DNA from 3 places in the Paenibacillus sp. NPDC058898 genome. Region 1 is predicted to be linked to each of the others. Evidence: riboswitches for the same ligand, from Rfam matches in the RefSeq annotation. Region 1 holds a riboswitch; each other region holds the start of a gene.
The links. A riboswitch is a leader RNA that binds a small molecule or an ion and turns the genes downstream of it on or off. The one in region 1 is predicted to bind cyclic di-AMP.
Positions count from the first base shown of each region.

Region 1 (3,277 bases):
GAAATTGATCAAAATGCATTTTGATCAGGGTGCCTACGTTGCGATTGCTTCGCATGATGACAACATCATCGACTGGGTGAAGGTGTTTGCCGAGCAGAGTCACATAGACAAACAGGAATTTGAGTTTCAGATGCTGTACGGGCTGCGGATGAACGATCAGGCAGCGCTTGCACAGGACGGCTACCGCATTCGGTGTTATATGCCCTACGGAACGATGTGGTACCCGTATTTTACGCGGCGGCTGGCGGAGAAGCCAGCCAACCTGATGATGGTGCTCAAAAATATGTTCAAGTGAGCGGGGGAAAACAATCAATTGAAAGCGAAGCGAGGACGGTAGCTCTCTAGCTACTGTCCTAGAAGAAATAATACGCCTCCGAGCAGTCCATCAGGAAGGAACGCTCCAGCGGCAAGCTGCCTAACCGCTTACGAGTGATGTGCTGTTGCCGATTGGTCTCCAGATCGGCGAGCGCCGATACGGCGAGCTGCATCCGGGCGGATCCCCACTGGTGCTGCTTCTGGGCATAGCGAACGGCCTCGGTCACGGACATGCCTTTCAGCCTCGTAAAGACGGCTGCCCAGCGGACTAGATCCGTGAATTCCCTGTTGCTTGGCAGCGCATATTCGGCATAACCGGCCGCGTCTTTGCAGCTGATTTTGAACAAACCGCAGTTCCAATCTCGTTTGCTCCAGGGGATAAAGCGTTCAGCCGAGCCCTGGTCGAAACGAAATATCTCCATATGGTGGATGGGCTCTACACTTAATGTGGGAACTTCGGTTTCGATAACGGATGTCAGTGCAGCCTCGATGAATTTCGTCATGATCTACGCTCCTTTATAGGAATGTTATATGCGCGGCAAATAGGCCTGGTGAGCAGAGATCCCCCGCTCTCCAGGCCTATTTGTCGTTAGAGGCCCTGTTCCAGTGGCCGCTTCCGCTTAAGGCTCGGGTGGTGTTCTCTCTCAAAACGCGCCTACGAGGTTAGCTGACGGATTCGGGCTTGAGAGCACCCTACCGCAGTGCCTGACCATCTAGGCACTGCGGATTCACCCCATTCACCAATAGAAGCTCCATTGGCGATTTTGGTTCCCCCGTCTCCCCATCTGTCGGGAGCTCAGCGTATAACGAATGTTTCGAATAGATGGATGAATCATACGCCGGAGGAAACTAAAAGTAAATGATCATATGGGACGGATATATTCCGAAAATCGATGAAAACTGTATAAGAAAACGTGTACATTCAGTCGTGTCATCGATTATCATGGCAAAATCTCGGTATCTCGATAGATTGCGATAAATACAAGAAAACAAGAGAAATACATAGTATGGAGTAGTATTCGGGAGATAATGAAGCAATACTGGTCAGTTCCTGTTCGACATAACGCCACATGTGTTTTTGCTCACATTTACTTCCTGCAGGGCCAGACGTATGATACGAACTATGAATTGACGGACATCAGCGACAGGCAAACGGGCAGCCGTTCCATGAAGGCCTACAGACAGTGTGAGAGCTCAGTTGGGCTCTTTTATGGATCGAATCTCGGGCGAAGGCGCCATGGGCCTTCGCTGAAATTGCAGGATGATGCGACTCTCACCGCTCGAACCTGATGCTGTGTTGTTTTGCCGGACCTGGATGTTTAGTCAATGGCTAATAGAATAACATGCTACTCGTTTTCAATTTTCGCTGAGTCCTTGAATGGAAAAGGAACGGGGGAACCAGTCGGGAGATGAATCTATCTCTCAGGGGTGAATCCCATGGACAAGATAACGGTCTATGGGTAGGGCGACTCTCACGCCCGAATCCGTCAGCTAACCTCGTAAGCGTATCGAGAGAGGCAACGATTGTCGTGGACTTGGGCCACGGTGTATTTCACCGTGTCCTATTAAGGAGCCTGCGGGAAGAGTTCTTCTCTTTCCACAGGCTTCTTTGTTGTTGTCTTCTCTTTCCGAACTTAGGAGGAGAATAAAAGATGGAGAAATCGCAGGAGTTTATCCTGGTATCCGCACCGAACAAGGCCGGGGAAGAATTTATCCGCCAGCTGATCTTTAAGCGCATTTCGTTTGTGGCCATAGCCAACAACCGGGTTGAACAGGAGAGGCTGCATGAGCTGGGCTGCACCAACATGATACTAATCGATACAAGGGACGAGCAAACCTGGATCATTCCCGAGTTTCCCGTCAGCAAGGTGTTTCTGTTCGAGAGCAGCTTGAATCTATGCTGCCGCTATTTACGGATTTGCCGGACCTGGACCACAGAGTCGATTTATGTGATTACCCATTCCAGCAATCCGCGATTGATATACAAAGGGCTGGGTGCCGATGTGGTGCTTCATACGAACCATCACCAGGTATCCTTCCTGATTTTGTCCATTGTCAGCTAAGGTCTTGGCTGATATCACAACGAGGTTTTAGGAGGTTATATTCATGCAGGATTTATATATGGTGCTCATATTGGGAGGAACCTACGGACTGTTCATGCTGTTCATGTCTTGGTGTGGGCGCGTGGTTTCTGAACCGGAGGCGGATTAACCATGATGATCATTTTGGTATGCACGCTCTTTATTTTTCTGTACTTGATTTATGCGCTGATTCACCCTGAAAAATTCTAGGGAGACAGCTGAAGGAGGAAGGCATTCGCCATGGGCATTTTACAAATTGCCATCGTTATACTCGTTCTGGTGCTGCTGGTAAAGCCGCTTGGAACTTATCTATATCAGGTGTTTCGCAATGAAGGCAATGGAACGGACAGATGGTTCTCCTGGGCGGAGAAACCGATCTTCGCACTGATTGGCTTGAAAGAACGCAAGGGAATGACGTGGAAAGGTTATGCCATCAGCTTTGTGATGACGAATATCGTGCTGGTCGCGGCTGGGTATTTGATTCTGCGGTTGCAGAGAGTACTGCCCTTCAACCCGAATGGCATCGATAATATGGAATCGACCTTGTCGTTCTCTACGATCATCAGCTTTATGACCAATACGAATCTTCAGCATTACAGCGGGGAGTCGGGGTTATCCTATATGGCCCAGATGGCTGTCATTACGATGATGATGTTCACATCTGCGGCAACCGGGCTCTGCGTGGCGATTGCTTTTATCCGGGCGGTGACTAGCAAGGGCTCAACCGTCGGTAATTTTTTTGAGGACTTCGTCAAAGCTCACACCCGGGTGTTCATCCCGGCTGCGTTCATCATTGCAATGATACTGGTTGCGCAGCAGGTGCCGCAGACCTTGCAGCCTACACTCAGCGTCACGACACTGGAAGGTAGCGAGCAGCAAAT
Region 1 is NZ_JBMOSM010000008.1:121,555-124,831, reverse strand. Features, by position in the region: gene ACOZB4_RS21645 (proline dehydrogenase family protein) at 1-295, shown strand, start outside; gene ACOZB4_RS21640 (hypothetical protein) at 354-818, opposite strand; cyclic di-AMP (ydaO/yuaA leader) riboswitch at 952-1,127, opposite strand; cyclic di-AMP (ydaO/yuaA leader) riboswitch at 1,670-1,837, shown strand; gene ACOZB4_RS21635 (hypothetical protein) at 1,968-2,378, shown strand; gene ACOZB4_RS21630 (potassium-transporting ATPase subunit F) at 2,529-2,606, shown strand; gene kdpA (potassium-transporting ATPase subunit KdpA) at 2,637-3,277, shown strand, end outside.

Region 2 (3,277 bases), on a different contig from region 1:
AATACCCATCAAGATGCTATTAAAGATGACATGGGAGAACATGGCCGCCAAATACCCATATTTCAAAAAGATGTAGCTGAACAGCAAGCCGATGATAACCAGTTCAATGGGCCGGGAAATTACAGGGTATATCGGATAAAGCGTATGCCCGAGCGCCCAGATGAGCGAGGTAATCAAACTGGCAACGAAAGTATTGCGGACGATCTTTTTCACCATTTTGATACCGAACAGTCGATAGACGGCCTCTTCGGATATGCCGGCCAGCCAGGCCATCAGCGGAAACAGCCAAGGATAGAGCATGTTATAAGGCGACTGTGTGGCATCCGTGGTGGACCATGTATTTAAGGTTAGGCCCAGAACGATAAAGATAATGGATTGGACCCCAAGCAAGATGAAAGCCCACATATATCCCAGCTTCATGCTGTCCAGTACATAATGACCGTATCCGGGTTCTTTGGCGCGCGGCCATGGATTGAGCCCGTCTTCTTTTTGCCATAGTCCGTTGCCCCCGACAAGGGAGAAATAGAGCAGGGCGGAGAATATGAGCGAATAGACCGCATAGAAAATCATCATCCCGACTATACCGGTTTGCGACATCCCCTCGGATTTGAAAACGGGAATCAGATTATACGTATTTAGCATCTGAATGATAAACAGCAGCACCGCTAGGAACAGGCCGCGCTTAAACGACGTATAGGCTCTGGTCTTTACGCTGTACACAATGGCAAGAATGCCAAGGATGAGGGTGAACAGGCCATACCCTGCGAGTGTCAGCAGCGTTGCATCCTGAGTCTGCTTGTTGACATAGGCGGAATGGGCGGACGGGACTGAGAAGGATGGATCATAGGAGCGTAATTTCCCATGTTCGAAGGTGAAACGGTGCTCCAATCGGGAATCGCCAATCTTGGATTCCGGGTCCACATATCGGAGCCGGGGTTCCCCTTCCCGTGTAACCAGCTCAAGGCGCGACAGGTCATAGCCCGCTCGCTGGAGCCAAGGTTCCGCGAGCGTTTGCTTCTCGGCTAATGACATGCCATCCTCGACGACAAGCAGCATCTGCCTTTGTACATCGCCCTTGTTCAGCTCAATCCGGTCATAGCTGGAGCGGGCGTAATCGTACGAGAAGCCGACGATGCCTGAATTTTGCATGTGCACGTCCACATTGAGGGCATCCCCTCCCGGCTCGCTGAAGCGAACGCGGTATACGTCATAGGGATATTTGGCTTCATAGGTTTTGTTGTATTCCGAAAGTTTCTTTTCCTTCGCCAGATATCCGTAAAGTTCCGATTTGGATTGATATGTAACCAATGTGTCATCCGTTTTTGCAGCCTTAAACTGCAAATGCTCCTGAGCAAAGCTTGAAGCCGCTTGCCGAGCCTGCTCCTTGGATATGATATTCGGAGATGCCATCTCGGTAGAATCCGGATTCGTCGACGGAAACACCTGAAATAATAGGAACAGAATCAGGCCGACTGCGGCAGGCGCGATGAGCTGTTTCAGATTGGGCTTCAGCTTCAAGGGCTCTCTTGCACGATTCATGAAATTCCTCCTCTAGGAAAGTTGATACTCCCACTGGTATTCGATATGCCTGATTAAGTACGCATAGAGTCAATATAACATAGTTATGAAAGTCATAAGCAGCTTATCCCAATATCCGGAATAATGAAACAAATCGATGAAAATGAATGAAAGGTTTCGAAAACGTTAGAGAACCCCATGCTTGTATTCTTGAATATGCCCAATTCGCGCTCTTTTAAAGATTTTTTGGGTGAAAAACGGCATTGGGTTACGTACCAGATTGCGTTATAATCACATCATGCTTCAAGGAACCGAATATTCCAGCCGAATTTCGTACTGAAAATGGGGGAACCATGTAATTGGGGTGAATTTCATTATTCCTAGAATAATGAATAGGGCGACCTGTGGAAATGCCCGAATCCGTCAGCTAACCTCGTAGGCTGCAGCACAGGAACCAGACCGTAAAGGGCACTGCGTTTTCCAGTGTCTTTTTTTCTTGATTTTTTTTAAGAAGGTGACCGATTGAACTCTAAATTTAACTGGCTCAGGTTGTCTCCGCCGCAGATTCTCGTGCTTGGTTTTGCGGCTATTATCTTCATCGGGACGGCGCTGTTAATGCTGCCGATTTCCACAAGTACAGGTGAACCGCTTGAATTTATCGATGCCTTGTTCACTTCGACATCGGCAACATGTGTAACGGGTCTGGTTGTGGTGGATACAGGAACGACATTCAGTTCCTTCGGCCAAGTCGTGATTATGCTGCTGATTCAGATCGGCGGGCTCGGATTCATGACGATGGCTACTTTATTTGCCTTGGCTCTGAAAAGACGCATATCGCTCAAGGATCGTCTCATTCTGCAAGAAGCGATGAATCAGTCCTCGATGGAAGGAATCGTAAGGCTGATTCGCAGAGTTTTGTTGTACTCCCTCATCATCGAGGCCTGTGGTGCCATCATTCTATCGATCCGCTGGGCGTTTGATATGCCGATCGGCCAGGCGATTTATTATGGCGTTTTTCATGCAGTCACGATGTTTAACAACGCCGGTTTTGATTTGTTTGGTGATTTTCGGAGTTTGACTGGGTATGTCTACGATCCTGTAGTCAACATAGTCGTGATGTTTTTGATTGTCTCAGGTGGGATTGGTTTTATCGTATTATCCGATCTGATTGATTTCCGAAAACAGCGGAGACTTTCCTTGCACTCCAAAGTGGTGCTCACCATGACGGCTACCTTGCTGCTGGTTGGATTTATCGTCATTCTTATATTTGAATTCACCAATCCGAGGACGCTCGGCTCTCTGAATTGGGGCGGAAAATTCTTCGGTGCGTTATTCCAGTCCGTAACGCCGCGTACAGCTGGCGCGAATACTATAGATATTACGGGGCTTCGACAGGCCACGCAATTTTTTATCGTGATTCTGATGTTTATCGGAGCATCCCCAGGGTCAACCGGTGGCGGTATCAAAACAACAACCTTCACCATTATGGTGGGGGCGGTTATCGCCATGATGCGCGGGCGTGAAGACATCGTCATGTTCCGTTATCGCCTGGCCCAGGAGCGGGTGCTGAAGGCACTGACCATTGCATTACTGGCACTGCTGCTCGTTCTAATCGTATCGATGATTCTGTCAACGACAGAGGAAGGGAGCTTCCTGGAGATCCTATTCGAAACGACATCCGCCTTCGGTACGGTGGGTCTCTCCATGGGTTTAACGCCTGAACTGACGGGATTCGGGAAGATTTTGATCAGTATTACGA
Region 2 is NZ_JBMOSM010000011.1:144,401-147,677, reverse strand. Features, by position in the region: gene ACOZB4_RS25280 (CPBP family intramembrane glutamic endopeptidase) at 1-1,539, opposite strand, end outside; cyclic di-AMP (ydaO/yuaA leader) riboswitch at 1,831-1,975, shown strand; gene ACOZB4_RS25275 (TrkH family potassium uptake protein) at 2,041-3,277, shown strand, end outside.
Region 2: another riboswitch for cyclic di-AMP. It lies ahead of ACOZB4_RS25275 (TrkH family potassium uptake protein); the one in region 1 lies ahead of ACOZB4_RS21635 (hypothetical protein).

Region 3 (3,277 bases), on a different contig from region 1:
CCGCCTCCGCCTGGCTTCCCGAACAATCGCCTCCATAAACCGTTTACCCATTCCGCGCCCGCACCAATCAGGCCGCATGCCAAGTCCGATTCGTGTCACCTTGTGCATCGGAAACAGCTGGGCAAATCCCCACAGGGCCTCCCGTTCATCCAGAATTGAGATGTACTGCCTCTGGCGAATGTCGGGATCGCCAAACTCGACCTCAAGCCCTTTCATCTGCTCCCAGGGAAGAAAGCCATAGATATTATAGGGAGGAGGATAGGTCCAGGCGCATATTTCCTTTGCGTGCTCTTCACGCATGACTACGGTGTGAAATGAAATCGGTGTTGCATCCATTGGTGAAGTCCTCCTATCGTATATATGAATGATAACCCTTTTCCGAACATCCAAGTCGCATCAAAAAGCCCGTCAAAGAGAGGTAAGGGCTCCTTTAACGGGCAAGCAGTGTGTATAGGGATGATTAGCCTCTAAAGCTTAGGATGATTCACCAGCCGACTCTTCATACGTATCATCGCTCATGATACGCTTTGCACCCACGTATCGCTGATCATAGTACTCCTCTGCAAGGCGGTTGATAACCACGCCGCGGTTGGTCGAGGCATGGGCAAATTTGTCATCGCCGACATAAATGCCGACGTGGGAGATGCCCTGGCCCGATGTGTTGAAGAACACCAAATCGCCAGCGCGTAGATCCTTACGGGACACGCTTGTCCCCATGTCGAATTGAGAGCCGGATTGATGCGGGAGCTTCAAACCGAGTTTGGCATATACATACATGGTGAAGCCGGAACAGTCAAATCCGCTCGTGGTCGTACCGCCGTAGCTGTATCGTGTACCTAGCACCTTATCGATTTCCTGATCCAGCGCACTATCAGCAAACACGCTGCCAACGCCCAAAGTGAGTAGCAGTGTGATACTAAGGGCTGCTGTTGATAATGTTTTCTTCAGCATGGAAAGCTCCTTTTCGCTGCCGCGAGGCATAGCAATCTATGTATTAAAGCACTTACATTAATGACAAAGTTGTTACTGCGTCCATTCTATCAGACAGCAAGCGGGATTGGCAATTATTTCTTGATGGATTTTGCTATTTTTCAATCGCATTAGCTGTCGAAGCGTCAGATAAAATCAATATTTTTCCAAAACGGTGTTTAATGAAGAGAGAGAAGGGTATATAAAGAATAAGAGGGTATTGGGGATGGAATAACCAAACGAAGTCATTTCAATATCTTCATTCATTTTTTTTTGAAAAGTGGAAACTTTTTCGTTGTCTTAAACGTTATAAAGGTATACACACAATCAACAAAAGAAAAAAGCCGCTGGATGAGATCGGCACAATCTCATAAACCCAGGGCTTCTTAATAAGAGTAAATCAATAAAGTTCCAACATTAATTGTAGTTCACAGCTACAGATTTGTACGTATTCTGACTCATAATTCTCTTAGCGCCTACATATCGGTTGGCGTAATAGCTCTGGCTTAGCGGACTGATCATGACACCACGCGAAGATGAGGAATGAGCAAATTTGCCGCTCCCAACATAAATACCCACATGAGAGATACCTCTACCGGATGTGTTGAAGAACACGAGATCGCCAGCTTTCAGGTTGCTCTTGGATACTGCCGTTCCTACTTTGTATTGAGCTGCAGACGTTCGCGGCAGGCTAAGGCCAAGCTTCTTGTAAACATAGCTCGTGAATCCGGAGCAGTCAAAACCATTCGTTGTGGTTCCACCCGTTTTATAAGAGACACCAATGGCTGGTTTGATTGCTGTATTTAATTTGGAATCGGCGAAAGCGCTTCCGGTCCCTAATGTGAGTGCGAGTGCGAGGCCGAGAGAAACAGCCGTTAACTTCTTTTTCAAAACAAAAAGCTCCTTCCATTGCCTGCGAGGTTAGCTTAAGGGTTCGGTTGAAAGGTCCCCTATGATCCCTCTCTTGCGAGATCAATTCACCCAAAACGGATCCCCCGCTTCCCATATCGTTATGGGAATTCGGCTCCTTAAAATGTTGATGAACCCATTCATTGACGTCTGACGTTCCAACATTGTTAACGAATTTACATCGTTCCAACAAAAAAGTTACAGTAAAGATGACAAAGTTGTTACTAACATATTCGTTATTTTAGCAGAGTATTAACAATTTGGCAAACGAGGAAAGATCATTTTTAAACAAAAAAACCTGTCCCCATCTTGGGGAAACAGGTTTTTTTGTAATTTGGCGCTCAGAAATTTGTAATATAGAGGATAAATGAATGCTTATTCTTTGTAAAACCAAGCTCGAGATAAAAACGTGTCACTTCGGATTACAGCTTATTCGCGAGCATGATTCACCATTTCAGGGTAACGAATTGTAACGATTAGGAATGCTGTGAGGAGGAATCTCCCCACAAATGATATTGGGTGGAAATTACCCAAATTTGGAATAGTCCATTCAGGAAATAAGAGGCCTGCTGTATAATTAAGCCGATCAACCCGGCCCAGAAGAGCGAAGCCGAGCTCAGGAGCAACAGAATGACACAGGCTGATCCGCCGATGGTGATGGACAACAGCACTGCCGTGCCCAAGCGACGGAAGAGTGCCAGAATAGAGCTGATCATACCGAACCCCCCAGTGCGCCCGAATTGCATATAGAGCAATAACAGGCGGATCAGATAGGCGTACAAGAACCACCCAGCTGCATAGGGCAGTGCATGAAGCAGCAGAACAGGCTCTTGAATCCCATTCAGCAGAATCGGAAGGATTTTGGGCAGAATCCAGTAACCGGGCGCAAAGGTGAGAATGAGCTCTATCAGATAGAATAGCGTTACGGGTTTCCACAGTTTCCGCATGCCAATGAAGAAGAATAAACCGCGCTCGCCCTTAGCTTCCTGGTGAAGGTTGTAGAAGATGCCGGCCCGAATGAGCGGGGTGAAGATCATCCTGATCAAGAGCAAACCGGCCAGAAGCCATGCGTAGGTATGGACCGTGCTGCTCAGGGATAGGCTCATCTCGCCCTCGTAGAAGAATAAAAGACGGCTGAGCTCGTTAGGGGCAGAATCCGGATATCGCATAAGAAGGGGAACGACTGCCGATTTTACGAGTCGGTACAGGCAGTATCCCCACAGCAAACGGTATAAGAAGAGCAGAATCGAGACGTATAGCTGGTCTTTAACACTGATCCACCCTTGGCCTGCGTAACTTTTCATGTGCTCCCCCCTCACCATGACAGGCTGCCGAACAGCGTCTCCACAAGCTTGGTAATACTGAGATTCCAGCGTGTAACCACCTTCGGATCCATTCC
Region 3 is NZ_JBMOSM010000025.1:36,581-39,857, reverse strand. Features, by position in the region: gene ACOZB4_RS32720 (GNAT family N-acetyltransferase) at 1-336, opposite strand, end outside; gene ACOZB4_RS32715 (C40 family peptidase) at 475-948, opposite strand; gene ACOZB4_RS32710 (C40 family peptidase) at 1,387-1,860, opposite strand; cyclic di-AMP (ydaO/yuaA leader) riboswitch at 1,865-2,005, opposite strand; gene ACOZB4_RS32705 (hypothetical protein) at 2,355-3,182, opposite strand; gene ACOZB4_RS32700 (M1 family metallopeptidase) at 3,194-3,277, opposite strand, start outside.
Region 3: another riboswitch for cyclic di-AMP. It lies ahead of ACOZB4_RS32710 (C40 family peptidase); the one in region 1 lies ahead of ACOZB4_RS21635 (hypothetical protein).